2 regions of the Paenibacillus sp. BGI2013 genome follow, and region 2 is predicted to be linked to the other one. Evidence: riboswitches for the same ligand, from Rfam matches in the RefSeq annotation. Region 2 holds a riboswitch; the other holds the start of a gene.
The links. Region 2 has a riboswitch for glycine ahead of sdaAB (L-serine ammonia-lyase, iron-sulfur-dependent subunit beta). Riboswitches for the same ligand answer to the same signal wherever they lie in the genome.

Region 1: it holds a riboswitch for glycine, as region 2 does, so the genes downstream of both, gcvT (glycine cleavage system aminomethyltransferase GcvT) here and sdaAB (L-serine ammonia-lyase, iron-sulfur-dependent subunit beta) in region 2, are expected to answer to the same signal.

Annotation. Positions count from the first base shown of each region.
Region 1 is NZ_PJFA01000009.1:185,467-201,930, reverse strand. It holds gene CXK86_RS21585 (flotillin lipid rafts scaffold protein FloT) at 1-789, shown strand, start outside; gene glcT (glucose PTS transporter transcription antiterminator GlcT) at 955-1,809, shown strand; gene ptsG (glucose-specific PTS transporter subunit IIBC) at 2,096-4,147, shown strand; gene CXK86_RS21570 (HPr family phosphocarrier protein) at 4,225-4,500, shown strand; gene ptsP (phosphoenolpyruvate--protein phosphotransferase) at 4,493-6,205, shown strand; gene gcvPB (aminomethyl-transferring glycine dehydrogenase subunit GcvPB) at 6,452-7,942, opposite strand; gene gcvPA (aminomethyl-transferring glycine dehydrogenase subunit GcvPA) at 8,029-9,384, opposite strand; gene gcvT (glycine cleavage system aminomethyltransferase GcvT) at 9,381-10,517, opposite strand; glycine riboswitch at 10,734-10,834, opposite strand; glycine riboswitch at 10,838-10,960, opposite strand; gene gcvH (glycine cleavage system protein GcvH) at 11,305-11,697, shown strand; gene CXK86_RS21540 (PTS mannitol transporter subunit IIBC) at 12,117-13,571, shown strand; gene CXK86_RS21535 (BglG family transcription antiterminator) at 13,610-15,712, shown strand; gene CXK86_RS21530 (PTS mannitol transporter subunit IIA) at 15,709-16,143, shown strand; gene CXK86_RS21525 (mannitol-1-phosphate 5-dehydrogenase) at 16,140-16,464, shown strand, end outside.
Region 2 is NZ_PJFA01000016.1:23,117-39,580, forward strand. It holds gene CXK86_RS27380 (ketose-bisphosphate aldolase) at 1-698, shown strand, start outside; gene CXK86_RS27385 (PTS fructose transporter subunit IIABC) at 714-2,639, shown strand; gene CXK86_RS32325 (hypothetical protein) at 2,882-3,025, shown strand; gene CXK86_RS27390 (phosphate ABC transporter substrate-binding protein) at 3,125-4,051, shown strand; gene pstC (phosphate ABC transporter permease subunit PstC) at 4,167-5,102, shown strand; gene pstA (phosphate ABC transporter permease PstA) at 5,105-5,992, shown strand; gene pstB (phosphate ABC transporter ATP-binding protein PstB) at 6,005-6,760, shown strand; gene CXK86_RS27410 (phosphotransferase enzyme family protein) at 6,960-7,976, shown strand; gene CXK86_RS27415 (response regulator transcription factor) at 8,169-8,879, shown strand; gene CXK86_RS27420 (sensor histidine kinase) at 8,876-10,366, shown strand; gene CXK86_RS27425 (LolA family protein) at 10,371-11,462, shown strand; gene CXK86_RS32800 (collagen-like triple helix repeat-containing protein) at 11,669-13,831, shown strand; glycine riboswitch at 13,966-14,090, shown strand; glycine riboswitch at 14,095-14,231, shown strand; gene sdaAB (L-serine ammonia-lyase, iron-sulfur-dependent subunit beta) at 14,370-15,059, shown strand; gene sdaAA (L-serine ammonia-lyase, iron-sulfur-dependent, subunit alpha) at 15,049-15,987, shown strand; gene CXK86_RS27445 (YhgE/Pip domain-containing protein) at 16,253-16,464, shown strand, end outside.

The DNA of each region.
Region 1 (16,464 bases), on a different contig from region 2:
GAACTGAAAGTAGCCACGTTTAAGCGGGATCAGGATACAGCCAAAGCGGAAGCCGACCAGGCGTACCATATCCATGAAGCTCGTGCGAGACAGACCGTGGTGGAAGAAGAAATGAAGGTTGAACTCGTTCGTAAAGAACGTGAGATTGACCTCCAGGAAAAAGAAATCGTCGTACGTGAGAAGCAATACGATGCCGAAGTGAAGAAAAAGGCAGAAGCGGATCGTTATGCGGTAGAGCAGGCTGCCGAAGCGGATAAAGCCAAAAGAATGCGTGAAGCCGATGCAGTACAGTATTCCATCGAAACACATGCCAAAGCAACAGCTGAGCAGAAGCGACTTGAAGGTCAGGCCATGGCGGATGCGGAACTTGCCAAAGGTACAGCAGATGCAGAAGTTATTCGTTTGCGTGGTCTTGCAGAAGCAGAAGCAAAAGAAAAACTGGCCGAAGCGTTCCAGAAGTTTGGCGAAGCAGCTGTACTCGATATCATTGTCAAAATGCTGCCTGAACTGGCTGGCAAAATTGCAGAGCCAATTGCATCCATTGATAAACTGACGGTGGTAGATACAGGTAAAGGTGAAGGTGCAGCACGAGTGAGTAACTATGTTACTGAACTTATGGCGACCGCTCCAGAGATGCTCAAAAGTGTATCCGGCATCGATGTAGAGCAGCTGATTAAAGGCCTTACGAAGTCTAAAACACCTGCGCCAGTTAACATTCAACAGAGCGAGGCTGTTACAACTCCTTCTATAATCGACAAGATTGTGGAAAGAGCTGGAGTTGACGAGTAAGAAGCACTTCCAATCTTGCATGGTTGCTCTATTGACCTTAAGGCGAATTTTTGTTACTTTTTAAGCGAGACGTCCGGCGCGGTTTGCCCGCTCCGGGTGTCTTTTCGTTCGTAACAGGGTGTGACTTAATCACACCTAAGATGGTGTGAAAAAGAGGTGCAAACAATGAGCAGCTTGCATGTAGATAAAGCGCTAAATAATAATGTAATCATTGCACAGCATCCAGAACACGGGGAAGTCGTTGTTATTGGTAAAGGCATTGGCTTTAACCGAAAACCGAGTGATCACATTCCATTGATGGCTGTGGAGAAAATGTTCATTTTGAAAAACCAGCAGGAGCAAGAGCAGTACAAACAGCTTCTTCCACAGGTGGATGAAGCACTGATCGAGATTATTAACGAAGTTATTACGTATATTGCAGAGCGTACGGACGTTCCTCTGAATGAACATATCCATATTGCATTAACCGATCACATTTCTTTCGCGTTAAAACGCAAGGAGCAGGGCATTATCATACAAAATCCATTTTTATATGAAACCCGCGAGATTTACCCTGAAGAATATCGAATGGGAGAATACGCTGTTCGTCTGATCAAAGAGAAAATGGGTGTAGATCTGGGGATGGACGAGATTGGTTTTGTTGCCCTCCATATCTATAGCGCAATGACCAATCAAAATATATCCCAGGTACGTGAGCATTCACAATTGATCACTGATTTGGTGAACCTGGTGTCTGATCAACTCGATTATTCGTTTGAAACGGAATCGCTGGATTACTCTCGTTTGCTGACTCATCTTCGGTTCGCCCTTGAGCGTGTTCGGCGTGGAGACAAAGTGGAGGAGCTTCATAAGTTGGATTCCCTGCTTAAGTTGGAGTATCCCGAAATGTACTCGCTTGCATGGAAACTGACCAAAGTGATGGAGAAAAGACTGAAACTGCCGGTTTATCCTGCGGAGGTAGGTTATCTGACCATTCATCTGCAAAGACTGAATCAGCGGAAGGAAGAAGAGAATAAGTGAGGTCATTCCAGTGATGGAATGTGGAATTTATTTTTTTGGTGTAAAGGCTTGCAATAGATTAGAACTGGTGCTACAATGGTTTCCGTAATCAAGCAACTGAATAAACATAAGCGACGTGTTACTGACTCGATCAGGCATGAGTTAATTAAAGTGTGATTGTTCTTTCCTTGTACAGGGTATGCTATACCCCAAGGTTGGCACAGTTTACTTTGTTAATTCATGCCTTTTTTGTGTTCCCTTGCTTGCATCACAACATATAAATTAGACGAAAGGGAGAAACGACGCGATGTTCAAAAAGCTTTTTGGTGTATTGCAAAGAGTAGGTAAAGCTCTCATGCTGCCTGTAGCCATTCTACCTGCGGCAGGTTTGCTGCTCGGAATTGGTAACATGCTGGTTAATCCAGATTTCTTGCAATATGTAACGGCGCTCGACACCCCTTGGGTGAACTCGATCGCAACAATTATGATGAACGCAGGTCAGATCGTATTTGATAATCTGGCATTGCTGTTCGCCGTCGGCGTAGCTGTCGGATTGGCTGGTGGCGAAGGCGTTGCAGGTCTTGCAGCGATCATCGGTTACCTGGTCATGAATGTTACATTAGGATCTGCAGTAGGTGTTACTCCGGCAATGATCGGTGAAGTACCGGGTTATGCCAGCATCTTGGGTATCCCAACATTAAGTACAGGCGTGTTCGGAGGTATTATCATAGGTATTGCCGCCGCGCTGTGTTACAATCGATTTTTCAAAATCGAACTGCCGTCTTACCTCGGTTTCTTTGCAGGTAAACGATTTGTACCGATTATCACATCGGTAGTATCCCTTGTAATCGGGTTGCTTCTTGTGATTATCTGGCCTCCGATTCAAAATGGACTGAATGCTGTATCTCACTTCATGGTAGATACAAGTCCGACCTTGTCGGCATTCATCTTCGGAGTTGTGGAACGGTCATTGATTCCGTTCGGTTTGCATCACATTTTCTACTCCCCATTCTGGTTTGAGTTTGGTGAGTATGTGAATAAAGCCGGAGATGTTATTCGTGGGGATCAGAAGATTTTCTTCAGCCAGTTACGTGATGGCGTTGCTCTCACAGCAGGAACATTCCAAGTTGGTAAATTCCCGTTCATGATGTTCGGTTTGCCAGCAGCGGCACTTGCGATGTACCATGAAGCAAGACCGGAGCACAAAAAATATGTTGCAGGGATCATGGGTTCAGCTGCGCTAACCTCGTTCCTGACAGGGATTACAGAGCCACTTGAGTTCTCGTTCCTGTTTGTGGCACCAATCCTGTTTGCAGTACACTGTATCTTTGCAGGTTTGTCTTTCATGACCATGCAAATTCTGGGTGTAAAGATCGGTATGACCTTCTCCGGTGGGTTCATTGACTTCCTGATCTTCGGGATTATTCCGAACCGTACACCTTGGTGGGACGTTATTATTGTCGGATTGGTTCTTGCGGTGATCTATTACTTCGGTTTCCGGTTTATCATTCGCAAATTCAATCTCAAAACACCAGGACGAGAGGATGCAACGCCTGAAACCGAATCTGGCGGAGGCTCTGGTTCAACGGATGACCTGCCACATAACATTCTCGAAGCTTTCGGTGGCAAGGAAAATATCAAACATCTGGACGCTTGTATTACTCGTTTGCGGATTGAAGTTAATGAGAAATCCAATGTGAAAAAAGATCGTTTGAAACAATTGGGTGCATCTGGTGTACTTGAAGTGGGTAATAATGTTCAAGCCATCTTCGGAACACGTTCCGACACGATCAAATCTCAGATGCAGGATATTATTGCAGGACGAACTCCAGCACCAACGCCAGCAGCTGCCAAACCAACTCCTGAAGAGGAGAAGGCACAAGGTGAGCAGGGAGAGCGCATCGTTGCTGAGGATATCGTCATGCCAGTCAATGGTGAATTGCTGGACATTACAAACGTACCTGATCCGGTCTTTGCTGAGAAAATGACAGGTGATGGATTCGCAATTTTGCCACATGATGGTACGATAACTTCTCCTGTCTATGGTAAAGTGTTTAATGTATTTCCAAGCAAACATGCCGTGGGCATCATGTCCGATGGTGGCAAGGAAGTGCTTGTTCATATAGGTGTTAATACGGTGAAGCTGAAAGGTCAAGGCTTTAACGTACTGGTACAGGAAGGTGATCTGGTATCGGCAGGTCAGCCGATTATGGAAGTGGATCTGGAGTATGTCAAAGCAAACGCTCCTTCGATCATTTCACCAGTTATTTTCACTAACCTGCCAGAGGGCTCCACAGTAACTCTGAAGAAGAGTGGAGTGCTGAAAGTTGGCGAACAGCCAATCATTGAGATAAAATAAGAAGTGTTACGACGATGGCAAGCAAGTGTAAATATATGCAATGCCTAAACCAAACTACTGAAAGTGAGATGATTGTAATGCAACAAACATTCAGAATTACAGACGAAGATGGTATCCACGCACGTCCGGCGACAGCCCTGGTTAATACAGCAAACAAATTCAAAGGTGCAGAATCCTTTGCAGAAGCTAACGGTAAAAAAGTAACTTTGAAATCCATTCTGGGTGTTCTTTCCCTGGGATTGGAACAAGGCGACACTATCAGCATCATCGTTGAAGGCGAAGGCGAAGCTGAAGCTCTTCAAGCTTTGACTGACGTTATGGTTAACGAAGGGTTGGGCGAAATTAATGCTTAATGTCTCCGGGATCGCGGCTTCGGCGGGTATTGCTATCGCCAAGGCGTTTATCTTGGAGCATCCTGATTACTCTGTAGAAAAACGCCAAATTAACGACGTTGACGCAGAGATCGCGAAACTCGACTCAGCTCTGGGTAAATCCCAGGCTGAGCTTGAGGCGATCAAAGAGCGTACTTTACAAGAGCTTGGCGAGAAAAAAGCAGAGATTTTTGCTTCGCATTTGCTCATTTTGAATGACCCGGAACTGATTGATCCGGTTAAAGCTAGAATTGCGGATGACATGATCAATGCAGAATTTGCTTTGAACGAAACGGCATCACAATTTATCTCCATGTTCGAGAACATGAAGAGTGCATACCTGCAGGAACGTGCAGCAGATATGCGTGACGTTACCAAACGTGTGCTAAATCACTTGCTTGGTATCGACTTCATGAGTCCAGCTGAGATCAATGAAGAAGTGATCGTGCTTGCGGAGGATCTAACACCTTCCGACACGGCTCAATTGAACCGCCAATTTGTTAAAGGTTTTGCAACTAACATTGGTGGACGTACTTCTCACTCGGCGATTATGGCTCGCTCTCTTGAAATTCCGGCTGTTGTTGGAACCAAGGACATCTTGGCTCAAGCGAAACAAGGCGATATGATTATTGTTGACGGTCTGGATGGTCACGTATTGGTTAACCCTACTGATGAAGTTATTGCTGAATACCGTGCCAAACAGGAACAGTATGATGCACAACGTGCAGAGTGGAGAAAACTTCGTGATGAGCCAACGGTAACGGTGGATAACGTTCATGTTGAACTTGCAGCCAACATCGGTACACCAAATGATGTAACGGGTGTTCTGGAAAACGGCGGCGAGGCTGTAGGCCTGTACCGTACCGAGTTCTTGTACATGGGCAGAGACAAGCTCCCTTCCGAAGACATTCAGTATAATGCTTACAAAGCGGTACTGGAAAAAATGGAAGGTAAACCTGTCGTTGTTCGTACACTCGACATCGGTGGAGACAAAGAGCTTCCATATCTGGATCTGCCAAAAGAAATGAATCCATTCCTCGGCTTCCGCGCAGTTCGTCTGTGTCTGGACCGTCTGGATATCTTCCGTACACAATTGCGTGCATTGCTGCGTGCAAGCGTACATGGAAACCTGCGTGTCATGTTCCCAATGATCGCAACACTCGGTGAATTCCGTGAAGCAAAAGCTGTCTTGCTCGAAGAGAAAGAGAAGCTGGTTGCTGAAGGTATTGCTGTTTCTGACAGCATTCAACTCGGAATCATGGTCGAAATTCCTTCGACTGCAGTTCTGGCGGATCAGTTTGCCAAAGAAGTGGATTTCTTCAGTATCGGAACGAACGATCTGATTCAATACACGATGGCTGCTGACCGTATGAACGAACGAGTGGCTTATCTGTACCAGCCTTACAACCCAGCCATTTTGCGTTTGGTTAAAATGGTTATCGATGCAGCGCATCGTGAAGGCAAATGGGTTGGCATGTGTGGTGAGATGGCAGGAGACGAAACAGCAATTCCATTGTTGCTTGGTCTTGGATTGGATGAGTTCAGCATGAGCGCAACCTCCATCCTGCCAGCTCGTAGTCAGATCACTAAGCTGTCCCGTGCGGATATGCAGGAACTGGCTGCTAAAGCTCTGGATATGCAAACGGCTGAACAAGTCGTTGAATTGGTTCAAAGCATTCAAGCGTAATTTTGCCGGGGTTTCCTCCGGATTTGAGGTTTTTTCTTTTTCCGATAATGAGCTGCATTGATGCAGCGATTTTGCCGGTATCCGCGAATCATTGTGGATATCGGCTTTTTTTGTTATAAATGTTGAGAAATACTCTAACAGGATGATGGCGAGCTGTAAGAGTGGCATCTTTAAAGGGGAAGGCAACACAAAAAGCTCTTGCTGATTGGAACATCAGCAAGAGCCTTCGTTATAACAATGATTTGATTAACTGCACGCGCAGTTCAGTACAGGTTTGCGGGCGGCGGTAGTCTCATCGAGTCGAGTAACCGGTGTGCCATAAGGTGCGTTCAGGACTAATTCTGGTGTCTCTTCCGCTTCTTTGGCAATCCGTATCATCGTATCAATGAACCCATCCAGCGTTTCTTTACTTTCGGTTTCTGTCGGCTCGATCATGATGCATTCTTCGACGTTGAGCGGGAAGTACACCGTTGGTGGATGATATCCAAAATCAAGCAATCGTTTGGCAACGTCAAGTGTACGCACACCATATTGCTTCAAACCCCGACCAGACATGACGAATTCATGTTTACATACGCCTGGATATGGAATCTCGTAGTAAGGGGCGAGACGGGCCATCATATAGTTGGCATTCAGTACCGCACATTCAGAGACACGGCGCAAACCTTCCGGTCCATAAGTGCGAATGTAGGCATAGGCACGTACCAAAATACCGAAGTTGCCGTAGTAGGCTTTCACCCGGCCAATGGATTGATCTCCTTCACAATCGAATGCATACATACCGTCATCATTTTTAATTACCATTGGCTTAGGCAGGAACGGAATCAGGCGATTCTTCACACCAACTGGTCCGGCGCCAGGTCCACCACCGCCATGAGGTGTACTCATCGTTTTGTGCAGGTTCAGATGCACCACGTCAAAGCCCATATCACCCGGACGGGTAATGCCCATAATGGCATTCGAGTTGGCTCCATCGTAATACAACAAGCCACCAGCCTGGTGTACGATGGATGCAATCTCCTGAATGTCTTTCTCGAACAAACCAAGTGTATTCGGGTTTGTCAGCATCAATGCTGCCGTATCCGAACCAACAGCTGCACGGAGCGCGTCCAGATCGACCAGTCCATCTGCGCGGGATGGAATCGTCACAGTTTGAAATCCTGCAACGGTAGCACTTGCCGGGTTGGTCCCGTGAGAAGAATCGGGCACGATGACTTTGGTACGTTGTTCGCCACGAGCTTCGTGGTAGGCACGAATCATCATAAGTCCAGTCCATTCTCCATGGGCACCAGCGGCGGGTTGCAAGGTCACAGCGTCCATACCTGTCAGACCTGCAAGGTCGTTTTGCAACGTATATAACAGTTCAAGAGCACCTTGAATGCTGGATTCATGCTGGTACGGATGGATTTTGGCAAAACCGTTATAACGGGCAACATCCTCATTGATCTTCGGATTATATTTCATTGTACAAGAGCCCAGTGGGTAGAATCCGTTATCTACACCGAAGTTGCGACGGGATAGCGCAGTATAGTGTCGAATAACATCTACCTCGAACACTTCCGGCAGTGCCGCTGCTTCCGAACGGAGCATTTCCCGGGGAATCAACGTATCCGCAGCCTGACGAGGAACGTCACATTCTGGCAAGGAATAAGCGACACGTCCCGGGCTGCTGAGTTCAAAGATCAATGCTTGCTCCGGTGCAGGGGATAAGGTCTGTGCGTTGAATTTTTCTGTCACAGATTGAGCCGAAGTGGAGACAGAGGTACCTGTTTCCGATTGTCCTTGTACCGATGTTGTCGTTGTCGTCGTTGTCGTTTCCTGAGTCACAGCGATCCCTCCAATGCTCGTGCGAATTCGTCAATCTCTTCCTTACTGCGTCGTTCGGTAACAGCAATCAGCATATGTCCGGCAAGCTCCGGGTAATCACGTCCGAGTTCGTAACCACCAATAAAGCCCGCATCCAGCAATTTCAACTGAAGGGCATCCACGTCGGTTCCTTCAGGAAGCTTAATAACAAACTCATTAAATGTTGGTGCATTAAAAGTAAGGCTAACTCCAGGAATCGCAGTTAATGTATTGAGGGTGTAATGACTCTTTTGCAAATTCAGATCCGCGACATCGATCATGCCCTGTTTACCCATGATGGACATATACACAGATGCGCTGAGTGCAAGCAAAGCCTGGTTGGAACAGATATTGGATGTCGCCTTTTCGCGGCGGATGTGCTGTTCACGTGCTTGCAGTGTCAGTACAAAACCACGCTTGCCGTTGCGATCCGTTGTTTGGCCTACAATTCGGCCAGGAATTCGGCGCATATGAGGCTGGGATACGGCGAAATATCCGCATGTTGGGCCGCCGAGTGAAGCGGCGATGCCGAGGGGCTGCGCATCACCTACAACGATGTCGGCACCCAGCTTGCCTGGGGCTTCCAGCAGACCCAGCGATAGCGGGTTTGCACTTACAACGAGCAGGCCCTTGTGCGCATGCACGAGGTCGGCAGCCTGCTTCACATTTTCCACAGCACCAAAGAAGTTCGGACTCTGGATCATGACAGCAGCGGTATCGTCCGATATGGCGGCTTGCAGGGCATCCCAATCAGTGACGCCATCTTTATAACCAATCTCGACAATCTCCAGACGGAGTCCGTGCGCATACGCCTGCAATACCTGACGGGCTTCCGGATGAACGGTACGGGATACGATGAGCTGTTTGCGACGAGTTGCCGCTGCGGCCAGGTTTCCTGCTTCGGCAAAGGCAGTTGCGCCATCATACATACTGGCATTCGCTACAGCCATACCGGTTAATTCACAGATGTAGGATTGAAATTCGAAAATGGCCTGTAGTTCACCTTGGCTGATCTCAGGCTGATAAGGTGTGTAGGCAGTGTAAAACTCGGAACGGGAAATGACATGATTGATGACGGAAGGAACATGATGATCATATATGCCAGCGCCGAGGAAGCTGGCGTGTGTTTCGAAATTGGCGTTGGCGCCGGCTTGTTTGGACATGTGACGTGTCAGCGCATATTCATCAAGTTTGGAGGATACGGGCAGCTCGCCCTGATAACGAATCTCTTTTGGAATGTCCTGAAACAGATCCTCCAGCGTATCCACACCGATGGTTGCGAGCATGGCGCTCTGATCTTGTTCAGTCATGGGAATGTAACGGTGCTTGCTCATGCTTGATCAGCTCCTTGAGTAGGTGTCTTCGACGTACGTGTCCGTTTATGAAAAGGGGTCTTCACGACCTCGGCTTTTAGTTTCTTGCCGCGGATCTCAATCTCAAGCGGGGTTCCCAGCGCAGCGTATTTGCTGTCGATGAGGGCAAGCCCCAGATTACGCTTCAATGTAGGTGATTGCGTGCCTGTTGTCACTTCACCAATCTGTACGCCTTCGGCGTAAATCGGATAGTGGGGGCGGGGAATACCGCGCTCCAACACTTCGATGCCGACCAGTTTGCGGGCGGGCCCGTCAGTTTTTTGCTGTAACAAGGCTTCGTGTCCGATAAAAGGTCCGGCATTCAGCTTCACAAACATGCCAACACCAGCCTCAAGCGGAGAGATAGTTGCCGACAATTCCTGTCCATACAGAGGGAGCTTTGCTTCAAAGCGCAGTGTATCCCGAGCACCGAGGCCTGTCGGTACAAGTCCGTGACCTTCACCGGCTTGCATTAACCCATTCCAGACCACAGCGGCCTGATCTGCAGGAACATATAGCTCAAAGCCATCTTCACCGGTATAACCGGTACGGGACAACAGTAATTTTACTCCACATACTTCAGCATCCTGCACAAAACGAAACGGTTCAATCGAGCTTACATCCGTATCTGTAACTTTCCCGATAATGTCTACAGCCAGTGGACCTTGCAAGGCGAGTAGCGCCGTCTGCTCCGAATCATTGGTCATGCTTACGCCGGGGATCAAGTGCTCTTGCAGCCACGCCCAATCCTTGTCGATGTTGGAGGCGTTAACCACAAGCATATAATGCTGATCTTCCAGCTTATACACGAGCAGATCATCCACCACACCGCCATCTGGATAACACATCAGGGTGTACTGGGCTTGACCGGGAACCAGCGTGGTCACATCATTAGTCATCATTTGTTGCAAAAAAACTTCAGCCTGCTCACCCTGTACAGTGAATTCGCCCATATGGGATACATCAAACAGTCCAGCACGCTCGCGTACCGCTTCATGTTCTTTCTGGATTCCGCTAAATTGTACGGGAAGCTCCCAGCCTCCAAAATCAATGCACCGTACGCCTTCATATTGCTGATATAGTGGGAAGAGTGGTGTTCTAAGCAAATCAGACATCAAATCACCTCGTCATGGGCCGTCAGCCGGCCGGATATACAATCGTGGATCAATGAACCAGGGTATTTTTAAATTTTCAGCTAGATATTTTCATCACATAAGTATGGTAAGGCAGCTATGGCAGCGCCATTCTACATCCTGTTTTTCGTTTTTTGGGAAAAAGGAAAAGGACAGGCCAAAGAATCGGCATGCCAAGTAGCACGCTGTATTCTAAGGCTCTGTCCCTTGTACCTGAGAGTTACCCCGCTGCGTTGCGCAGCAGGTTTCCCCTTGGGTGATCATAACGCCCGCACAGGGCGAATAGATGCTCTCCAGAGTTGCGTCCCGTAAAAGTCCTTTTGCCTGAGAGATTCACCCCCGCTTATCGGTGGTTTACTCCTTCGGCGTTACCTCATGTACATCCCGAATCGGGTGTCACGGGTAATCTCTCCCTTTACATTCATCCGCGGGTATAACATAGTCCAATAAACACATTTACTCCTCTCATTAAAACGTGAATCCACTACTGATGTCAAGAACGATATCATAGATAATGATTTAAAACCGAATATTTAATTTAGTTTTTAACTTATTGTTCGTGTATTTAAAAAGACTACGCTTACTATTCTAATATTCACCAGTATATGAAGAAAGAGTGTAATCCGGTTACAGAATTTAGAGGTATTCAGCAAATAAATTGTGAGGTATCTTGACATTTGATTCAAAAATGTCATACGCTATGTTCTGGGAAAAAGGTTAAGGTCAAAGAACGCATGCACTCATTTAATGAAAAGCGAGGCGGATATCGATGAGCGAATTAAAAAGTGATTTCCTGTACAGTGAAGAGCACGAATGGGTGCAAACCGTAGGGGAGGATACTGTACGTATTGGCATTACCGAGTTCGCGCAGCATCAGCTGGGTGACATTGTGTTTGTGGAATTGCCTGACCTTGAAACCAATGTAAAAGCAGAGGACAGCATTGGAACGATCGAATCGGTCAAAACGGTGTCGGACTTGTTCTCTCCCGTCACTGGTTCAATCATTGCGGTGAATGATTCGTTGCAGGACTCCCCTGAACTTGTGAACAGCTCTCCTTACGAGGAAGGCTGGATGATTGAGATCCGTGTTGAGGGAGATCTGACAGCAGCATTGTCTACATTGATGAATGCAGACGCGTATCGGAAACATACGGAAGAATAGTATCAACGAACTTGTACTTATTAACATATATTTTATAATTAAATGATATGAGCTTCATATTGTTTCGACCTGTGTGAGCCGGATGCTTGCACAGGTTTTTTGTGCTTTCCAAGAATGGTTTTGAATGTGGAATGAAGCAGATTGTGGATGTAAATCACCTGATTGGACCAAGCTATAGTTTAGAAAATGATTCTGGAAATGACAAAAGTCATAGGCAAGAAAATCCTTGTGTACCAATGGGTTCAGCCATTATGCATCAAGTAAAACGATTACATAACCTAATGTTGTCATCATTGTTCATGACGAAAGTACGCTTTCATTTCATTGAACAGGAGAGCATTCTCGCTTAGGATTACAGCAGGGGAGAAATGATACCCCTTTCATAAATCATAATCACTTGATCCAAGGAGGATAATACAATGAGTAATTTGGACCAATCGTCCAATTCCAAAGGTGGGCTACGGGTAGGTGTTCAGCGTTTTGGCCGATTCCTGAGTGGTATGGTCATGCCGAATATGGGAGCGTTCATCGCCTGGGGATTAATTACAGCTCTGTTCATTCCAACAGGCTGGTTCCCTAACGAGACGCTTGCGCAGCTAGTCGATCCGATGATCAAATATTTGCTGCCACTGTTAATTGGTTACACCGGGGGTACGATGGTGCATGGTCAGCGTGGTGGTGTCGTGGGTGCCATTATGACCATCGGGGTCATCGTGGGTAGTGATATTCCGATGTTCCTCGGTGCCATGATTGCCGGACCACTGGCAGCATGGATCATTAAAAAGTTTGATAAATCCATTGAAGGTAAAGTTAAAGCCGGATTTGAAATGCTTGTTAACAACTTCTCAGCCGGTATTATTGGTGGGATATTGGGGATTTTTGCGCTACTGGGCATCGGGCCTGCTGTAGAAGCGATTAGCAAAGTATTATCTGCCGGTGTACAGGGCTTAATGAATCTTGGTTTGCTGCCGCTGGTCAACCTAATCATTGAACCAGGTAAAGTATTGTTCCTGAACAATGCAATCAACCACGGGATTCTTACACCAATTGCAACAGATCAAGCGAGAGAATTAGGAAAATCCGTATTATACATGCTTGAATCAAACCCGGGTCCGGGACTTGGTATCTTACTTGCTTACTGTTTCTTCGGACGCGGAATGGCCAAATCTTCTGCACCGGGTGCCGTAATCATTCATTTCTTCGGGGGAATTCATGAGATCTACTTCCCTTACATTCTGATGAGACCGATTCTGATTCTTGCCGCAATTGCGGGTGGCGTCGCAGGTACATTAACATTCATGCTCACCGGAGCAGGACTTGTTTCAGCACCATCACCGGGTAGTATTATCGCGTATTTCTTCTTAACACCAAAAGGTGGATACCTGCCGATGTTCGCAGGGGTGCTTGTAGCAGCCGTCGTTTCTTTCCTGGTTGCAGCAGTGTTGCTGAAAACGGGTAAACAAAAGGACGAAGATCTGGAGTCCGCATCCAGTCGGATGAAAGACATGAAGAGTCAAGGAACCCTGCCAAACGCTGGTATTACGGCTAATCAACGTGAAGCAGACAGAGCCGCAGATATGGCTTCTTCTACCGTCAAAACAGACGTGAAGAAAATTGTCTTCTCCTGTGATGCAGGCATGGGGTCAAGTGCCATGGGTGCTTCCATTCTACGCAAGAAGATGAAGGCAGAGGGGATTGACGTTACGGTGACAAATACGGCTATCAGTGATATCCCGCCGGATGCAGACGTGGTGATCACACAACAAGTATTGACCGATCGTGCCCGCTCCGTTGCGCCGAACGCAGAACATATATCCATCGACAACTTCCTAAAAAGCCCGGAATACGATGCGCTCGTTGAACGTCTGAAGTAATTGCACGCATTTGTTTTCCCTGAGCCGGAGGCTGAGATATGAGTATTACCAAAAGACAACGTGAAATCGTGGAGTTCCTGCTGGAGCATCCACATGAAGTCACTGCCGGCGAAATCGCCGTTGAAGTAAAGGTCAGTACCCGAACGGTTCACCGGGAGCTGCAAATGATTGAACAATGGCTTGAACCTTTGGGCATGAGGCTGGAAAAAAAATCAGGAACCGGTATCCGAATCGATGCCAGTTCCGATGATCTGGCTGTATTGCGCCAGCAACTAGAGGGTAAAGAATATGTAGAGTTTACGCCAGAAGAGCGTAAGCTCTTCATGCTTTGCATCCTGCTGGATGAACCGGAGCCTGTAAAGTTACTCGCCTTGGCTTCGGATCTGAAAGTGACCGTATCCACCGTAACCACTGATCTGGACGATCTGGAGTCACGAATTCGTCAGGCGGGACTAAAGCTGGTTCGCAGACGAGGATATGGCGTCAAGATTAACGGAAGTGAGACGATTCATCGCACAGCCATAGCTGCACTTGCTCTCGAATTTTTGGATGAGTCGGACCTATTCGGAAGACAGCCAGAACAGGGAGGCTCCATCGTAAACCAAAAATTGTTGGATATGATTGGACACGGTGATGTGCTTACGGTCGAAAATGCATTATGGCAACCAGACATCGAATGGCTGGAGAACATCCCGGAACGCCAATACATGAAGTTGCTGATTCAATTATCCGTAGCGGTTGTACGTATTCGTAAAGGCTTTGGTATTGGCCGTATACCTCCCCTGGAGAACAAGGGAGATGAAGTCGCAGAGCAGGATGAGATGAAGGTTCCACCTTGTATGGCTTCCCGCTTGTGTGGTGTGTTATCGACCCAGCTGGGGCTGACATTCTCCCAAGATGAGCAAGCTTATTTTCACAGACTATTAGTTGAGACAGAGCAGCGAATTCACTCTTCGCGGCTGTTGCCAATAGATGACTTGATTTTACTGGACAGGGTACATTCACTGATTGATCAGATGCAGGCGAGAACGCATTACGCCTTTCATGAGGATCGTTTGCTTCGTGAAGGTCTGCTTGGTCATATGCAACCTGTAATGGAGCGGATTGAAGGGCAACAGATAATTCGTAATCCGCTACTGCAGCAGATTCGCAAGGATTATGATTCCCTCTTCGAAGAGGTCAAACAATCCGTGCATCAAGCTTGGCCAGGCACAGAAGTTCCGGATGAAGAAATTGGTTTCCTGGTCATGCATTTTGGCGCTTCCATCGAGAGGTTACGTGCACTGAAACGTGAGATCAGGGCAATCATCGTGTGTACAAGCGGAATCGGCTCATCACGTATGCTCTCCAGCCGACTGTCCAAGGAGATTCCCGAGATTCGGATCATGGACAGCGTGTCCTGGTATGAAGCTGCCCGGATGCCTACAGATCAATATGATCTGGTGTTATCCACTGTTGATCTGCCGATGGATGAGCATCAGTATTACAAAGTGAGTCCACTGCTTACGGCAGAAGAGAGCGAACGTCTGCGTCATTTTATCCGAACAACAACATTACAACGACAGCATAATAAGCCCCGTGAAGCCGAGGTTCAGACGACAAGTCGTTACTCGGACCCGGATGGAATGGAAGCTATTTTAGTTGAAATCGTCCGAATTATTGGCAAGTTTCAGGTGTATCCGTTGGATAACCAAGATATCGGTTTCTATAAAACCGTATATGCGATGTGCAACGTACTCCATGGATCTGGTGTGTTGAAGGAACCGGGGGAGATCGCAAAACGGTTGGAGGCACGTGAAGCAGTGGGGAGTCAGAAGATTCCCGGTACAAGACTTGCGCTGTTTCATACACGCAGTGAGGGAATTTACAGGCCGTCTATTAGCTTGTTTCAGCTCACTGAGCCACTCCTCTGTACGCCGGATGATCCGGCAGGAGTTACCCATGTCCTCTTGATGCTCGGTCCCAGAGAATTATCCAAGGAAAGCCTGGAGGTTCTCAGTGAGATCAGCGCACTGTTATTACAGGAGGAAATGATTACATTGCTGGAAAAAGGAATCAGGGATGAACTCATTCATTACCTGTCCCAGGAACTTGTTGGATTTTATCGCAGTAAAACCGAAATTGGAGGTCAACCATTATGAGTATGTTAACAACAGATAAAGTCATCATGAATGCGACGGCTCAGGACAAATACGAAGCGATTCGCATGGCAGGGCAGATTCTGAAGGATGCGGGACATATTACCGCTGATTACATTGAGAAGATGATTGAGCGTGAAGAGATTGTCTCGACCTATGTAGGGAACGGCTTGGCTATTCCGCACGGTACAAAGGAATCCAAAGCTTTCATTTTATCGACAGGTATCTCTGTCATTCAGTATCCACAGGGTGTTGATTTTGGCGAAGAAAAAGCCTATATGGTCATTGGTATCGCGGCTCAAGGCGGGGAACATATGGAGATCTTGACTAGCATCGCGGTGATCTGTGCTGAGGATGAGAATATGGAGGCTCTGCGTCTGGCGAAAACAGCCGAAGAAGTTATAACTATTCTGGAAAGTGAAATGGAGCTATGAAGGCCCTACACTTTGGCGCAGGTAACATTGGACGCGGGTTTATCGGCTTGATCCTCTCCCGTGCAGGGTATGAGGTTGTTTTCTCCGACGTGAATCAGACCTTGGTAACGGCTCTCCAGCAACGGGGGCAGTATACGGTGGAACTGGCCAACGAGAGCAAGGATCAGGAGACCGTTACAGGTGTAAATGCAATCGATGGAACCCAGCTGGAGACGGTTGCCCAAAACGTGGTGGAAGCTGATCTGATTACAACCGCGGTGGGCGTAGGCGTGCTGAAACATATTGCACCAGGTATTGCAAAGGGACTTGAGAAAAGACTGA
Region 2 (16,464 bases):
TAGCTTATGTGCGAGAAGCGGCATCCAAGTCCAAAGTACCGTTTGTTATTCATCTAGATCATGGAGCGACGATCAAAGATATTACGCGTTCGATTCGCAATGGGTATACATCAGTCATGATGGATGCATCTCATTTACCTTTTGAGGAAAATATTGCGGCAACCAAGGAAGCGGTTGAACTGGCTCATCTGGTCGATGTATCTGTAGAAGGTGAACTAGGTACAATTGGGAGTAATGAAGGCAGCTCGGAAGGTGGGGCTGACGAGATTTTGTATACGAATCCAGAAGAAGCGGCGATTTTTGTAGAACAGACAGGTATTGATACACTTGCTGTCGCTGTAGGTACTTCACATGGTATTTATCCGCAATCCAAAGATCATTCGATCAAAATCGATCGTTTGAAACAAATTCATGAAAAAGTAAAAATTCCGTTAGTGCTGCATGGTGGATCAGATAATCCTGATGAAGAGATTAGAGAAGCCGTGAAGCATGGGATAGCGAAGATCAATTTATCAACCGATATGAAGCGAGCATTCTACAACCAATTAAGAGCGACACTCGATGCGAATCCGAAAGCATATGAACCGGATCAACTGATGCCTGAGGCGACCAAAGCGGCAACAGAACTGGTGAAGAAAAAAATGGATCTGTTCGGTTCTACAGGTAAAGCATCCCTTTATAGACTGGGAGAAATTTAAGAGGAGAGATCCATCATGAAGATTTCTAATGTCTTAAAACCAGAAAATATCATATTAGATGTCACCGCTACGACCAAAGCAGAATTAATAGATGAATTGTCGCAAAAGTTAAACGATAACGGCTATTTAAGCGATATTGAGCAATTTAAAAAAGATATCTGGGCACGTGAAGAACAGGTTCCTACAGAAGTGGGATTCGGAATAGCCATTCCACATGCCAAGTCTACTGGAGTACAGTCCCCTGCCATTATTATGGGCAGATCATTAAGCGGTATTGAATATAGTACCGAATCATGTAATTTATTTTTTATGATTGCAGTCGATCAAAGCTCTTCATCAGAGCATTTGCAAACATTATCCAAAATTTCGACCTTTTTGATGGATGAACTATTTAGAGCGAAACTTATCCTTGCTCGAGATCAAGAAGAGATTGTCCGTTTATTTGAACAGGCAGAAGAGCAAGATACGCAGGCGCTTCAACGTCCTAAAAAGTATGCTGGCAAAAAAGTGGTTGGAGTTACAGGCTGTCCTACAGGAATTGCCCATACGTTTATGGCCGCGGAAGCATTGAAAAATGCGGCCAAGGAACTCGGTGTACACATTAAAGTGCAAACCAATGGATCAACAGGTGTTGGAAATCAATTGACTCCTGAAGATATTGCTGAAGCTGATGGTATTATTGTGGCGGCAGATGTCAAAGTCGATATGGATGTTTTTGGCGATCGTCCAGTGATCAAAACCTCTGTCAAAAATGGAGTTCATCATGCACAAGAGTTAATTGAAGATGCGATTGCTGGAAAAGGTGTCGTTTTGAATCAAGGCAACAGTACTCTTAAAGAAGCAAAAGAAAAAACACGTATAAAGCAGCCTAAAATATACAGCCATATTATGAATGGTGTATCCTTTATGATTCCTTTTGTAGTGGCAGGCGGTATATTGATTGCGCTTTCGTTTATGTTTGGTATTCATGCGGCTGACCCAAATAGCCCGGACTATAATTCTTTCGCCGCTTTTTTAAGTACAGCAGGGGGTAGTGCTGCTTTTGCCTTGATGGTTCCTGTATTAGCAGGGTATATTGCGTATAGTATTGCTGACCGTCCAGGATTGGCACCTGGTATGATTGGTGGGATGCTGGCGACTATTGGAGGTTCCGGCTTTTTGGGAGGTATGTTGGCTGGATTTATCGCCGGTTATACGATCATAGCTCTGAAAAAATTAGTCAAAGGCATTCCTGACTCACTGCAAAGCCTGTCACCTGTACTGATCTTGCCATTAGTAGGTTCATTTATAACCGCCTTGATTATGTATTTTGTCATCAACAGTCCAATGGCTTGGATCAATGAGTCGTTACAAGGTTGGCTAAATGGTTTAACAGGTTCTAATGCTATTTTATTAGGAGCACTTCTGGCAGGAATGATGGCATCTGATATGGGAGGGCCGATTAACAAAACAGCATCTGCATTTGGACTGGCGATGTTCGCCAATCAAATCTTTGAACCTTCTGCTGCTCTGATGGTTGGAGGTATGGTTCCGCCACTGGGTATTGCATTAGCTACAACATTATTTAAGAATAAATTTTCAATCGAAGAACGTAATGCAGGTAAAGCCGCTTATATTATGGGTGCGTCGTTTATTACAGAAGCCGCGATTCCGTTTGCCGCAAATGATCCCTTGCGAGTTATTCCATCCAATATTGTAGGTGCAGCGATTGGTGGAGGAATGTGCATGGCTCTAGGTATTTCGTTACAAGCTCCTCACGGTGGAATCTTTGTTATTCCCATTGCGGCAAGTAATCCATTATTGTATATTGTCTGTATTTTAGTTGGTTCCATCATTACAGCTTGTATGATTGGATTGTTAAAGAAACCTGTATATCAACCAAAAAGTAATTCAAGCGACCCGTCAGATAAAAAAGCCTTAACAACTATGAAATCTGCATAAATTCTCTAACCACCTGGTGCCATGCACTGGCTGTGAGGCAGTTGATTGTTCTATATAACGGATTGATTCAATATCTACATTAAGTATTTACACAAGGACAGCCTTTTATAGGGCTGGCCTTTTTTGCCTACTTCCCAGGCAGGAGATTGAAATGCCTGAGATCCAACGAGCGCTGACACAGCGCAGGGAACGGAACGATTGTGGAAAAGCGAAGCGTTCGCCTTTATCCCCGGATGTATTCCTTGAAAAAAGTAAATCATATAAATCCGGGGATAACAGCGATTGAAACAACGTCCGTTCCCGAAGCGGCCACTTCAGCGCAACTTGTCTCAGATGATTTTCAAAATGCTGCCGATATTTTTAACATTGCGTTTACAAAACACTGATTTTAAGATGACATACCGAAACTACAATGAGTAAAGAGTTGATGGTGAACAAACAAATTCACAAAACGCCATCACTACATTGGGGGAGGAAAACAAAACATGTTTAAAAAGTTGCCGTTTATTTTGATGACCTTAACGTTCGTACTGGTTCTCGCAGCATGCGGATCGAAAAATGACGCTGGTACAGAGGGTGCCACAAGCAATGGATCAGGAGAAGCTGCTACTGAGCTTAGCGGTAACATTCTGGCAGTCGGATCGACAGCATTGCTACCTCTGGTAGAACAAGCTGGACAGAAATTTATGGCAGTTGATGAATATAAGAACGTAACGGTTCAAGTTCAAGGTGGCGGTAGTGGTACTGGTTTGACACAAGTATCTGACGGACAAGCTACAATCGGTAACTCTGATGTATTTGCAGAAGAGAAACTGGAGGACGAAGCCAAAGTAAAAGAACTGGTTGACCATCAAGTAGCAGTAGTAGCTATGGCGCCAGTTAGCAACAAAGATGCAGGTGTAGAAGATTTGACGAAGCAACAACTGGTCGACATCTTCTCCGGTAAAGTAACAAACTGGAAAGACGTTGGCGGCGCGGATAAAGCAATCGTTATTGTAAACCGTCCGAGCAGTTCCGGTACTCGTGCAACTTTTGAGAAGTATGCATTGGGTGCAAAAATGGGTGATATCCAAGGTTCGATTCAAGAAGATTCTTCTGGTAACGTAAAAAAATTGGTAGCTGAAACGCCAGGTGCTATTGGTTACCTCGCCTTGTCTTACTTGGATGACAGCTTGCAAGTGTTGAAATACGAAGGTGTAGAAGCAACAGTTGAGAACGTAGAAGCAGGAACTTATCCAGTGTGGGCTTACGAGCACATGTACACAAAAGGTGAGCCTGATGCAGCAACAAAAGCATTCTTGGATTACATCTTGAGTGACGAAATTCAACAAAACGACGTGACAGAACTTGGATACATTCCAATGTCAGGTATGAAAGTAAAACGCGATGCAGCAGGTAATGTGGTTGAGTAATCTTTGAACTTGCGCATACAGCGAAAGAGGCGGACTAAGGTCCCGCCTCTTTACGCGGTTTGCTCTAAAATAATCCCATATTTTGCATTAATTCTACTATAGAAGGATGGTTGTTATGGAACAGACCGAAGGGGGAACGGTAATGAATAACAAGTTGAAACCGCGCCGGCCCTTAAAAGAGAAACATTATTGGGAAGAGTGGACGGGACGGATCTATACGTCGATTTGTGTCGTTTTCCTGATCGTTGTCATGTTTTCCATTGTTTATTTTGTAGCGTCTAAGGGACTATCCACATTTTTCCAAAATGGAATAAGCATCAGCGAATTCCTTGGTGGAAAGACGTGGAATCCGACCGGAGAACCTGCGTTCTACGGGGCATTACCGTTCATCACAGGTTCTTTCATTACAACCTTGCTTGCAGCATTGATCGCAAGTCCGCTTGGCCTGTGTGCAGCGCTCTTCATGACAGAGATTGTTCCGGGTAAAGGCAAAAAGATCTTGCAGCCTGCGATTGAGCTCTTGTCCGGAATTCCATCCGTTGTATACGGATTTATCGGTCTGAGTGTCATCGTACCTTTGTTGCGCGGTATCTTTGGCGGAACAGGCGTCGGGATTGCAGCCGGATGTCTTGTTCTCGCGGTAATGATTCTTCCTACGGTGACAAGTATTATGGCAGATGCATTGTCCGCATTGCCAAAAGGATTGCGTGAATCCTCCTACGCACTGGGTGCCACTCGCTGGCAAACCATCTACCGTGTCATTATCCCAACGACTTTGCCAGCTTTGTTGACAGGTGTCGTTTTGGGTATGGCCCGTGCTTTTGGTGAGGCACTTGCTGTGCAGATGGTTATCGGTAATGCACCGCATGTTCCAACATCCTTGCTTGAATCAGCTTCAACATTAACAAGTGTAATTACACTCAGCATGGGTAACACCACGATGGGTTCTGTTCATAACAATGCACTGTGGAGTATGGCGCTTGTCCTGTTGGTGATGACATTTGTCTTCGTCATTCTGGTTCGCCTGCTTGAAAGGAGAAACCGGGTATGAAAATGAAGGCAAAGACGGTAGATAAAATTGCAACATCCGTTATCGTTGTACTAGCCCTGTTCATTGTTATTCTATTGCTCGGTCTGCTTGGCTTCATCATGTATAGAGGCATTGGACATATTAGCTGGAACTTCCTTACAAGTGCACCACAGTTGCTTAAGGGTGGCGGCGGGATTGGTCCACAGCTCTTCAACTCCGTATTCTTGCTTGTTCTGACCTTGCTTGTTACCATTCCACTCGGATGGGGCGGCGGGATTTACATGGCGGAATACGCCAAACCAGGCAAGATTACCAGCTTCATTCGTCTGGTCGTTGAAGTATTGTCATCATTCCCATCCATCGTTATCGGTTTGTTTGGTCTCTTGCTGCTAGTAAATCAATTTGGTCTTGGTTTCTCCCTGATCTCGGGTGCCTTGGCTCTGGCGATCTTTAACTTGCCACTGATGGTGCGGACTACGGAGCAGGCCTTCCGTGCCGTTCCGAAGGAACAGAAAGAAGCAGGTCTGGCGCTTGGACTGTCCAAGTGGAAGATTATCACTTCCATTCTACTGCCTGTGGCATTGCCGAGCTTGATTACGGGTACGATCCTGGCATCGGGCCGGATCTTTGGCGAAGCAGCAGCGCTGATGTTCACCGCAGGTATGAGTAGTCCACCATTGGACTTTACAGATTGGAATCCGGCGAGTCCAAGATCACCGCTTAATCCTTTCCGTCCGGCAGAGACACTTGCTGTCCATATCTGGAAAGTGAATAGTGAAGGTATTGGGCCAGATTCCAAAGAAGTGGCAGCAGGGGCATCCGCCGTGCTTGTCATTCTCGTGCTGGCGTTCAATCTAAGTGCACGCTGGATCGGTCGGGTTGTATTCCGCCGCATGACAGCTTCGAAATAAGGAGGAACCAACATGGCCATACCTTTTGGTACGGAACAGTTAAGCATATATTATGGACATTTCCAGGCGGTCAAGCAGATTAGCCTGACGTTTCCTGAAGCAAGCGTAACGGCTCTTATTGGGCCGTCTGGTTGCGGTAAATCCACATTCCTCCGTTCGCTGAATCGGATGAACGACGAGATTGCCGGTTCCCGTACAGAGGGACATATCTGGATGGACGGTAACGATCTGAATGAGCCTGGAACCGATGTAATCAAGCTTCGCCAGAAGATTGGCATGGTGTGGCAGAAGCCAAATCCTTTTCATAAGTCCATCTACAACAATATCGCGTTTGGCCCCCGCTACCGTGGTACGAAGAGTAAGAAGGCACTGGATGAAATTGTGGAAAAAAGCTTGCGTCGTGCTGCGCTCTGGGACGAAGTGAAAGACAGACTGCATGAGTCAGCTCTGTCTCTCTCTGGCGGACAACAGCAGCGCCTGTGTATCGCTCGCGCTTTGTCTGTTGATCCGCAGATTCTGTTGCTCGATGAGCCGGCATCTGCACTTGACCCGGTATCTACGGGTAAAGTTGAAGAGTTGATTACCGAGCTCAAGAAGGAGCTACGGATTGTTATTGTTACCCATAACATGCAGCAGGCGGCACGAATCTCGGATTACACAGCTTATTTCTATCTGGGAAGCATGATTGAGCACGGGGATACGGAGCATATTTTCACGAACCCGGACAATCGTCTGACGCAAGAATACATTATGGGTCGTTTCGGTTAATTGGATCATGGAGTGTAACATAGAGTAATAGACAAAGAGATTAAGAAATAATAGAGACAAAAGAAAGCACAATGCCTGGACGGTTGTTCGGGGGTTGTGCTTTTTTAATTTATAATTTTAGTGGGATTTTCTGTATGCGGGATAAACATTATGCTACGATATTTAGTGTGAAGAGAACGTTTACATGACTTCGAAGGAGATGTTAATAATCACTACGGATCAGATGTCTTACGACCATATGGCAGCTCAGATTATACAGAACTACACTATTGAGAAACCTGTCGTTTCATATATTCGTCATAATGAGAATCTGACGTATCATGTCGTTGATGAAGCAAGCGGGCAGAAGTATCTGCTACGTATCCATCAAGCCGCATATGCAAGTATGACCGGCATTCAGCATACGCTTCCTGCGCTGGAGGCAGAGATGAACCTGCTTCATGAGTTAAACGCAACGACAGCATTGCGCGTTCAGCATCCGGTACGGAATGTATCGGGTGAATGGGTCACGGTATGGACAAGTGAGGCAGGGAAAGAAATCTGCTGTACAGTACTGGAGTGGATTGAGGGAAGGGACATCCAGCAGGGAGAACGGCTGACAACAGAGCAGATCTATGATCTTGGGGCACAACTGCAGATGCTTCATCAATATGGACGTGTTCAGAATCAGACAGATCGGACAAATGTACGCCCGGCATATGGCAATAGCCATGAGAAATTGGTCATGCTCGGGCAGCTAGAAGAAGGCGTCCGACTGGGGATTTTTACAACGGAAGACTTCGATCTGCTTCGTGAGACGTTTGAGAACATTAATGAGCAGTTAGAAACATACCCGCATCACGCAGGGACATGGGGGATCATTCATGGGGATATTACTCGCAACAATCTGCTGATAACGGAGCAGGGAATTTCCATGATTGATTTTTGTCTACACGGTTATGGATATTATCTTTTTGATGCCGGAGGGGCGGCACTTATGTTCAATCGGGAGGAACGTGACATATTTTTATCCGGTTATACCCAACAGATCGCACCACTGACGGATCGTGATATCCGGTTAATGGAAGGGTTTATGTTGATCTTTACACTGGGTTATTATGCCTTTCAGATGGCGAATGAGTCGAGGCACGAATGGATGAAAGATCGCATGCCGAAGCTATGCAGCAAGTATTGTAGACCCTATGTACAGAATGAGAGCATCTTCTATGAGTTATGAGGTGTTTCCTTTTCTAGGAGCTATAACTTAGGATTAAGATTGTGAATATTACCTGGGCGTCCTGAACAATCGGGGTGCTCTTTTTGCATGCATTAGATAGCGATCGTAATGGACATTTATGAAGAAAGTATAAACTCTGAGGAGAGTCAACTTTTCTTAGCTACAATATAGTCATGGGAGGATGAAGCAGCGATGAGAGACAGCGAGAATATATTGCTGGTGGAGGATGATCCGGAGATTGCCCGTATTTTGAGAGATCATCTACGTCATGAGGGTTATGGGGTAACTTGGGCATCAAGCGGTTTGGAGAGCTGGGAAGACTTTAGGGAAGGAACCTATCAATTAGTCTTGTTGGATCTGATGCTACCGGAAATGGATGGGTTCACGGTATGCAAAAACATTAGACTGATCAGCGATGTTCCGCTGCTCATGATGAGTGCTCGAATCGAGGAAGAGAGCAAAGTCAGGGGGCTTGGGCTGGGAGCTGACGATTATATTACGAAGCCCTTCAGTCTAACGGAACTTACAGCTCGCATTAAATCTCATCTGAATAGGTACCGCAGATATCAGGGCGTAGAGCCGGATTCGACAGATAGACAGTATAACGATGGGTTATCGATTGATTATTTGAATCAGCGCGCACAGGTTCATGGAGAACATGTGGCACTAACCAACAAGGAATGGGCTTTGCTCATACTGCTTGCTTCTCATCCTGGCCGGGTGTTTACCAAGGCGGAACTGTATGAACATGTCTGGAGTCAGCCAGAGGCGGGGAACTCGAGTACAGTCACAGTTCATGTGAAGAGCCTTCGGGCCAAGATTGGTGACGAGCCCCATCATCCACGCTGGATTCAGACGGTGTGGGGCAGTGGTTACCGGTTCGTGGGGGAGCCTGAGGAATGAAGTTGAAGTACTGGTTAATGCTTGCCTTCCTCATTGTAATGCTGCTACCTGTCGCTGCTGGGTGGGCGCTGTACTCCCTGTATAACTATTACAATGATCAGCGTGCCGTAACGGAATATGTGGAGTTGTCCGGACAATTGGCTCCTATTGAACTGGCTTTATCTGACCCGGGACTGTACCAGCTGCACTCGCCTGATGCTTTCGCTGCACTCTCTGAATTGGAGAATGGTCGGGTGAACTTTGCTCTGTATTTACCAACAGGGATTCGGGTGTACACATCAGAGGGGAGTACATGGTCTGCTGGAGCTTACACCGTTGGGGGGGCGGAGCTGTATCGTAATTTGTACAACTTACAGATTCGTCATCGTACATTCTCGTTGAAGAAACCCGTATGGGAAAAAGGTGAGTTGGTAGGCATTTACGAAATCGTCATGCTGCGTGGAGATTGGCTGGAAGGCATATCCTTGCGGACTACCTGGGTCATGGGTCTCGCTGCTACTTTCTTTATTCTGTTATACGGAACAGTGCTGTGGTTGCTATCCCGAAAGCTCTTTCGGCCGATGAAATATCTCATAGAACGAATGGATGCTTTTGCACGGGGAGAGGCTGCTACGGATGTGGTACCTGTTCGTCATGATGAAATGGGCATCTTGCTCCAACAGTTTGATGCAATGCAAGACAAGATCAGACATACTCAGGCCGATGTGGAGAGGGAGCAAAAAGAAAAAGAGCTCATGATCGCCTCGTTATCCCATGATCTGAAAACACCGTTGATGTCCATTAGTGCCTATACGGAAGTACTTAACGGTGATCGTCAACTGAAACGCCTTGAAAGGCAGGAATATCAGGATGTGCTGCTCGGAAATGTGGAGCGGATGAAACAGATGATTAGTGAACTTGAGATGTATACGGCGTTGGGTTCCAGTGAATCGGAGATGGCCATGGTTAAGGTGGAAGGTGAAGAGTTTTTTGATATGCTGCTTGGGGGCTATGAGGGACTTGCCGAGCGTGGTCAGATTGACGTGAAGATGGATGTCCGCACAGATCAACTGTACCGAGTTCATCCCGAACAACTGATGCGCCTGACAGATAATCTGATAAATAATGCACTACGCCACACAAGGACGAACGGTGTAATGGGACTAGGGGTTATTGCTTCAGATTGGGAGCTTCCTGAATGGATTATTCCTTCGCTTAGAGCTGAATTGGATAACTACAGGGCGGGAGCAACATTGATCATAGTACAAAACGAAGGTCCTGCTATTCCTGAGGAACAGCTCATTCGTATCTTCGAACCCTATGTTCAACACCAGAATCAGGAGGAGAAGACATATGCAGGTGGTTCGGGATTGGGATTGAGTATAGCCAAACGGGTTGCAATAAAGCACGGAGGGGATATGCGCATGTGGTCATACGAAGGATATGGAACGCTGGCAGTATGCCGATTGCCTGAACATGGAGAATGTAAACGCAGAGAGGGTGGATAAGATGATGAAAAAAGGATGGATGATGCTGGGTACTGCTGTGTTGGCAGGCGCCCTGCTTGGAGGTTGCGCGGAGAAGGATATGCTGTCTATGTCAGGAGATGAGATGATTGAGAAGGTTGTCTCAGCAGAAACAGAACCCGCCTCGTATTATGCGGAAGGTGTGATGAAGATATGGGCGGATGACAAGCTGACTAACACGATGCAAATTAAGGAATGGGTAGATGGTGAAACCGGACGAAAGCGCACGGAAACATCAGAGAATGGCAATGTCAGTTACGCAGTTAATGATGGAAAGAAGATCATCATATATGAAAAAGAAACAGGGGCAGCATATTCCATGGATGCATCATCCGTGTCACAACAACCTAATCAAACCCAGAAGCAAATATTGCTCGATCAACTAGAGCGGTTACGTACTACGCATGATGTGAATATGATGGGACAGGAGAAACTTCATGGACAGGACGTCATTCATATTGAATTGACACCAAAAGAAGAAGGCGCATTCTCCATATCTTCAGAGTATTGGGTAGATCCCAAAACGTGGATGATTGTCAAAGTAAACAGCGCGTATGGGGATGGAAAATCAGAAATGGTCTATGATCCGATTCAGTATGACCCTGAATTCACAAAGGATACTTTCGTAATTGACATCCCTAAGGAGGTCGATGTGAAGGACTTGAACGATATGATGCAGAATTCCGAAGTGACCCTAGAGGAAGCGGAAAAAGCGTTGGAACAGCCGTTCCTACAGGACATGAGTGGAGAATTCGAACTATCACGGATCGAAATGTCTACATCACGCGGTGAGCTGAGCAGAGATGAAGTAACCTTGTATTATGTAAGTAACGACAAGGTAGAAGTCAGCCTGACGGTATTCAAGATGCCGGAAGAAAATGTGGACGATACACTAATACCGGATGAAGCCGAGATTAAGGTTCGTAACACCGAGGGTTCATATATGAAGAGCATTCGGAACATATCATGGAGTGAGAATGGCTTGCGGTACTCCATCATGGGTGAAAACGAAGGATGGACAAAGGCAAAGCTGCAAGCTTGGGCGGAAGAACTGACCCTTTCCAATCCGTCTAGATGAGCTAAAGAATAACAATAAGGTTGCCGCAGAAACGAGCGGCAGCTTTTTTTGTATATTCTCCTTTTGGTGTGGTGGATATCTATTCGATCTCCTTTCAGTCCATTCCAAAAAGGCAAGAGGCAACTTCACGTTTACAGTTCAATATGCATATTCATAGAAGACAATCTTGATTTGGTGATGGAGGCAGGAGAAAGGGGCATCGCAGGATGGCTGTTTTATCAACAGGGCCAATAGAAAATAATATAGTGGTGGGAAGCGGCGAGCGTCCTACACAGAGAATTACAGTGAAATTAGACAATTGGAGTCTCACTAGTTTCTCTACCGTTCTGGTTCAAGGATATTATTTGAATGGTGTTCGCACACTATACGTTGAGGAATTGTTTAATGTTTTGCCTAACCAGGTTATAACAAATGACTATTATGCAGATTTGGATGCATTTGAGTTTATATTTATCACAGGTGATGATACGGAGGATGAAGTTCAGATTTCGGTATGGGGGAAAAACGAGAACGGTCAACTGGTAACGGCACATCGTTTGGTGTCTGAGGAATTGTTAGGAGCGAACCCCGGTCTAGTCGGGGTAACGGGTGCGACTGGAGCTACAGGGACAGCAGGGGTTGCGGGAACAACTGGTCCTACAGGGGCTACAGGTGTTACAGGACTGACAGGAGTTACTGGTCCTCCTGGAGGAACTACGGGATCGACGGGAGAGACCGGAGAGACCGGTGTCACTGGGACCACGGGGGAGACAGGATCTACCGGAGTGACAGGAGTCACGGGCGCTACTGGAAGTACGGGGACCACAGGAGAGACAGGGCTTACCGGAGTGACGGGTGTTACTGGGAGTACAGGAATAACAGGAACGACTGGAGTCACCGGGAGCACAGGGGAGACAGGGTCTACTGGAGCCACAGGTGTCACCGGTAGTACGGGAATAACAGGAACGACTGGGGTCATTGGGGCTACAGGTGCGACAGGCGTAACGGGGGCGACCGGAGTTACTGGAGATACGGGAGCGACAGGACTGACGGGGACGACCGGAGTCACTGGTGTTACAGGCGCAACAGGCGTAACGGGGACGACCGGAGTTACTGGTGTTACAGGCGCAACAGGCGTAACGGGGACGACCGGAGTTACTGGTGTTACAGGCGCAACAGGCGTAACGGGGACGACCGGAGTTACTGGTGTTACAGGTGCGACAGGCGTAACGGGGACGACCGGAGTTACTGGGGCTACAGGTGCAACAGGCGTAACAGGGGCGACTGGAGATACTGGTGTTACAGGTGCAACCGGATTGACGGGAGCAACAGGAGTCACTGGAGATACAGGCGCAACGGGAGCAACGGGAACGACCGGAGTCACAGGGGTTACAGGTGCGACAGGCGTAACCGGAACAACCGGGACGTCCGGAGTAACGGGAGCAACGGGAACGACCGGAGTCACAGGGGTTACAGGTGCAACAGGCGTAACCGGAACAACCGGGACGTCCGGAGTAACGGGAGCAACGGGAGCGACCGGAGTCACTGGGGTTACAGGTGCAACAGGCGTGACGGGAACAACCGGGACGTCCGGAGTAACGGGAGCAACGGGAACGACCGGAGTCACAGGGGTTACAGGTGCGACAGGCGTAACCGGAACAACCGGGACAGCCGGAGTAACGGGAGCAACGGGAACGACCGGAGTCACTGGGGCTACAGGTGCGACAGGCGTAACCGGAACAACCGGGACGGCTGGTGTAACGGGAGCAACGGGAACGACCGGAGTCACTGGGGCTACAGGTGCGACAGGCGTAACCGGAACAACCGGGACGGCTGGTGTAACGGGAGCAACGGGAGCGACCGGAGTCACTGGGGCTACAGGTGCGACAGGCGTAACCGGAACAACCGGGACAGCCGGAGTAACGGGAGCAACGGGAGCGACCGGAGCCACAGGCGCAACAGGAGCTACTGGATCGACAGCAGCTTCTGCCCCTGCGGATTCTTCCTTGTTTGCTGATAGCCAGACCACGGCGTTGGGTCTTTCATTAGTAGCTGAAACGACGATTCAGACACTTAATGTACCTGTAGTGGCAGGTCAACGCGTGAAAATCGATAATAGTACACAAGTAGCAATAGTTGTAGGGTCTAACTGGAGTATTGCGTATAACATTAATCTGAGACGTAACGGAGTTTTAATTAATCAATTGCAACTCTCACGAACCGGTAATGCTTCGGGAACGTTGAGGTTTCTTTCCTCCAACACTTACGTGGATACATCCCCGACTACAACGACTAATGCATACACGATAAGTATCCAATTTACGACAACTAGCAACGTCACGAGTGCCTCAGCGGAAGTGAGAAATCTGAATGCTATTCGTTTCAGTTAAAATAGACATCGAACTTATGATAATTACACGTTACTTTTGTTGACATATATGATATTGTACATTACTCTATGGGTATACTTGATCAAAAATTTAGAAATATACCAATTCGAATCGAATTAAGATAATACAGCGGATGATAACGAGCGGGAGAGACCTGGGTTAGCCGAGTCAAATGGCTAGTGTTCAGGCACCGAAGGAGCAAGCTGCTGCGCACCCGGCGCAGTGGTTAATCTCTCAGGTAAATGTACCATCGTTGGACGCAACTCTGGAGAGTGCGCGAACTGCGCCACCCAAGGGGTATATGATCAGTCAGCCCGGTGAACTTGTCTGTAATCGCAGGCAGTGCACCCTTGTCGTGAGACACTGCTGATCATGAAACTCTCAGGTATCGAGGACAGAGAGAGGGCCTAAGGCCTTCTTCTGTCCTTTTTTGATGTCATCATACCTAAATAAGGGACATTGTGGATGAAACTCCTGGATCGAAATGACGAATACATTTTACAAATATGAATCATGATTAATAATGGAGGGTTACAAGGTGCGATTTAAAGATGTTTTCTCAATTATTGGTCCGTCGATGACGGGGCCTTCAAGTTCACATACAGCTGGAGCGGCAAGGTTAGGGAGAATTGCTCGACAGTGGCTAGGATGTACGCCAGATCGTGCCCGGCTGACGCTGTACGGTTCATTTGCAGATACGTATCAGGGGCACGGAACAGATCTGGCACTGATCGGCGGTCTGCTGGATTATGTCACAGACGATCCGCGTATCCCGGATGCAGAGCAATACGCAGAGGAAGCGGGCATGGAGGTTGAGTTTTATACAAGTGGCCTACCTGCTCCTCATCCTAATACGGTCAAAATTGAGTTGTGGCATGGAGAACGTGCCTGCTCCTTAATCGGTGCATCCATTGGTGGTGGAAGCGTATCCGTGCATTCGATGAATGATTTTCGTGTTCAGATTAGTGGTGAGTTTCCAACACTCGTTCTGCGGCATGCGGATAAAGCGGGCGTACTCGCGTCAGTGACGTCCACGATCAGTTCATCCGGGGTTAACATCGGGTATATGCAGGTGGACCGGAAAGCCCGTGATGGCGAAGCGCTTACCGCGATGGAAATGGATGGTGTGCCTAATCCTGATATGCTCAAGCGTCTAAGGGAGCTGGACCATGTATTGGACATTCGTGTTATCGATTTGAAGAGAGGAGTTGATTCGGATGCGGTTTAAACATTTGCACGAACTGAATACGATCTGTACAGCGGAATCCAAAACCATTGCTCAGCTGATGATCGAGGAGCAAGTTCAGGAGACCAATACACCGGAAGCGGATGTTGTGAAGCAGATGTCTGAATATTATCAGGTGATGAAGGAAGCGGTACGCAAAGGGTTAACGGAAGATACGACATCACGCAGTGGATTAACAGGTGGAGACGGCAAAAAAATGGCCGAGTACATTCGCAAGGGTGAGACTTGCTCAGGAGATGCTTCCGCACTTGCCATGGCGTATGCCCTGTGTGTATCTGAAGTGAATGCCTCCATGGGTCGGATCGTGGCTACACCAACAGCCGGTTCCTGCGGCATCATCCCGGGTGTGTTTATCAGTTCACAGGAGCGATTTGGCTGGACGGACGAACATTTGGTGAACGGGTTGTTCTGTGCGGGAGCAATTGGTTATGTTATCGCCAATAATTCATTTATCTCCGGGGCCGAAGGTGGCTGTCAGGCGGAAGTGGGTTCCGCTATCGGCATGGCTGCGGGTGCCATGGTTGAACTGCGTGGAGGTACACCGGAACAGGTTGTTCATGCCGTTGGTTTGGCGTTAAAAAATACACTGGGCCTTATCTGCGATCCGGTCGCAGGCCTTGTTGAAATCCCGTGCATCGTCCGTAATGGACTGGGTGCAGTTACGGCGCTGGCTGCGGCTGACATGGCCCTGGCCGGAGTGCGTAGTGCCATTCCGTCAGACGAAGTCATCGATGTCATGCTGGAAGTAGGCAGTGCAATGCCGAGCCGCCATCGGGAGACAGCCCAAGGTGGACTGGCCCAGACACCAACCGGCCGCAAAATGATGCAGAAGTTGGCTAAACCAAAGGCAAAGCGTGCCGAGCCTGAGCCGGAGTCCCCTGCTGAAAATGACGTAGAAACTAAGGCATAAATCGGATTGATATGAATTAAATCTAACGCTAACTTGTGGAGCCTGCCTTTAGCCTTGATTATTAAAGGTGAAGAAGAGTCCTTACATGATATGAAAAGCCGGTACAAATCTTCCTGGTGAAGAGATGTATCGGCTTTTTTTGTCTTTTTCCAACGAAGAAAAACAAAAACATTGACGATCTATATATCGGTTAGATATATTAATTGTTGTCATATATCAATACGATATATATAGGAGCGAAACAAAATTAAAGGAGATGGATAGAATGAAAGGTATTTTCCAGACGAGTCTGCTGTTTTTGAAAAACGGAGCCACCATTGTAGGTTTAATTACGGCTGTGCTGTTTCAGGTTTTTTTTAACATCATCTGGCTTAGCGGATACGACCAGGTTAACGAAAGAATGACTCAATTGGCTGTCACCATCGTGAATGAAGATGGGGTAGCGGCTGAACCGGTGGCCGAGTCTCTGGCAGCGGG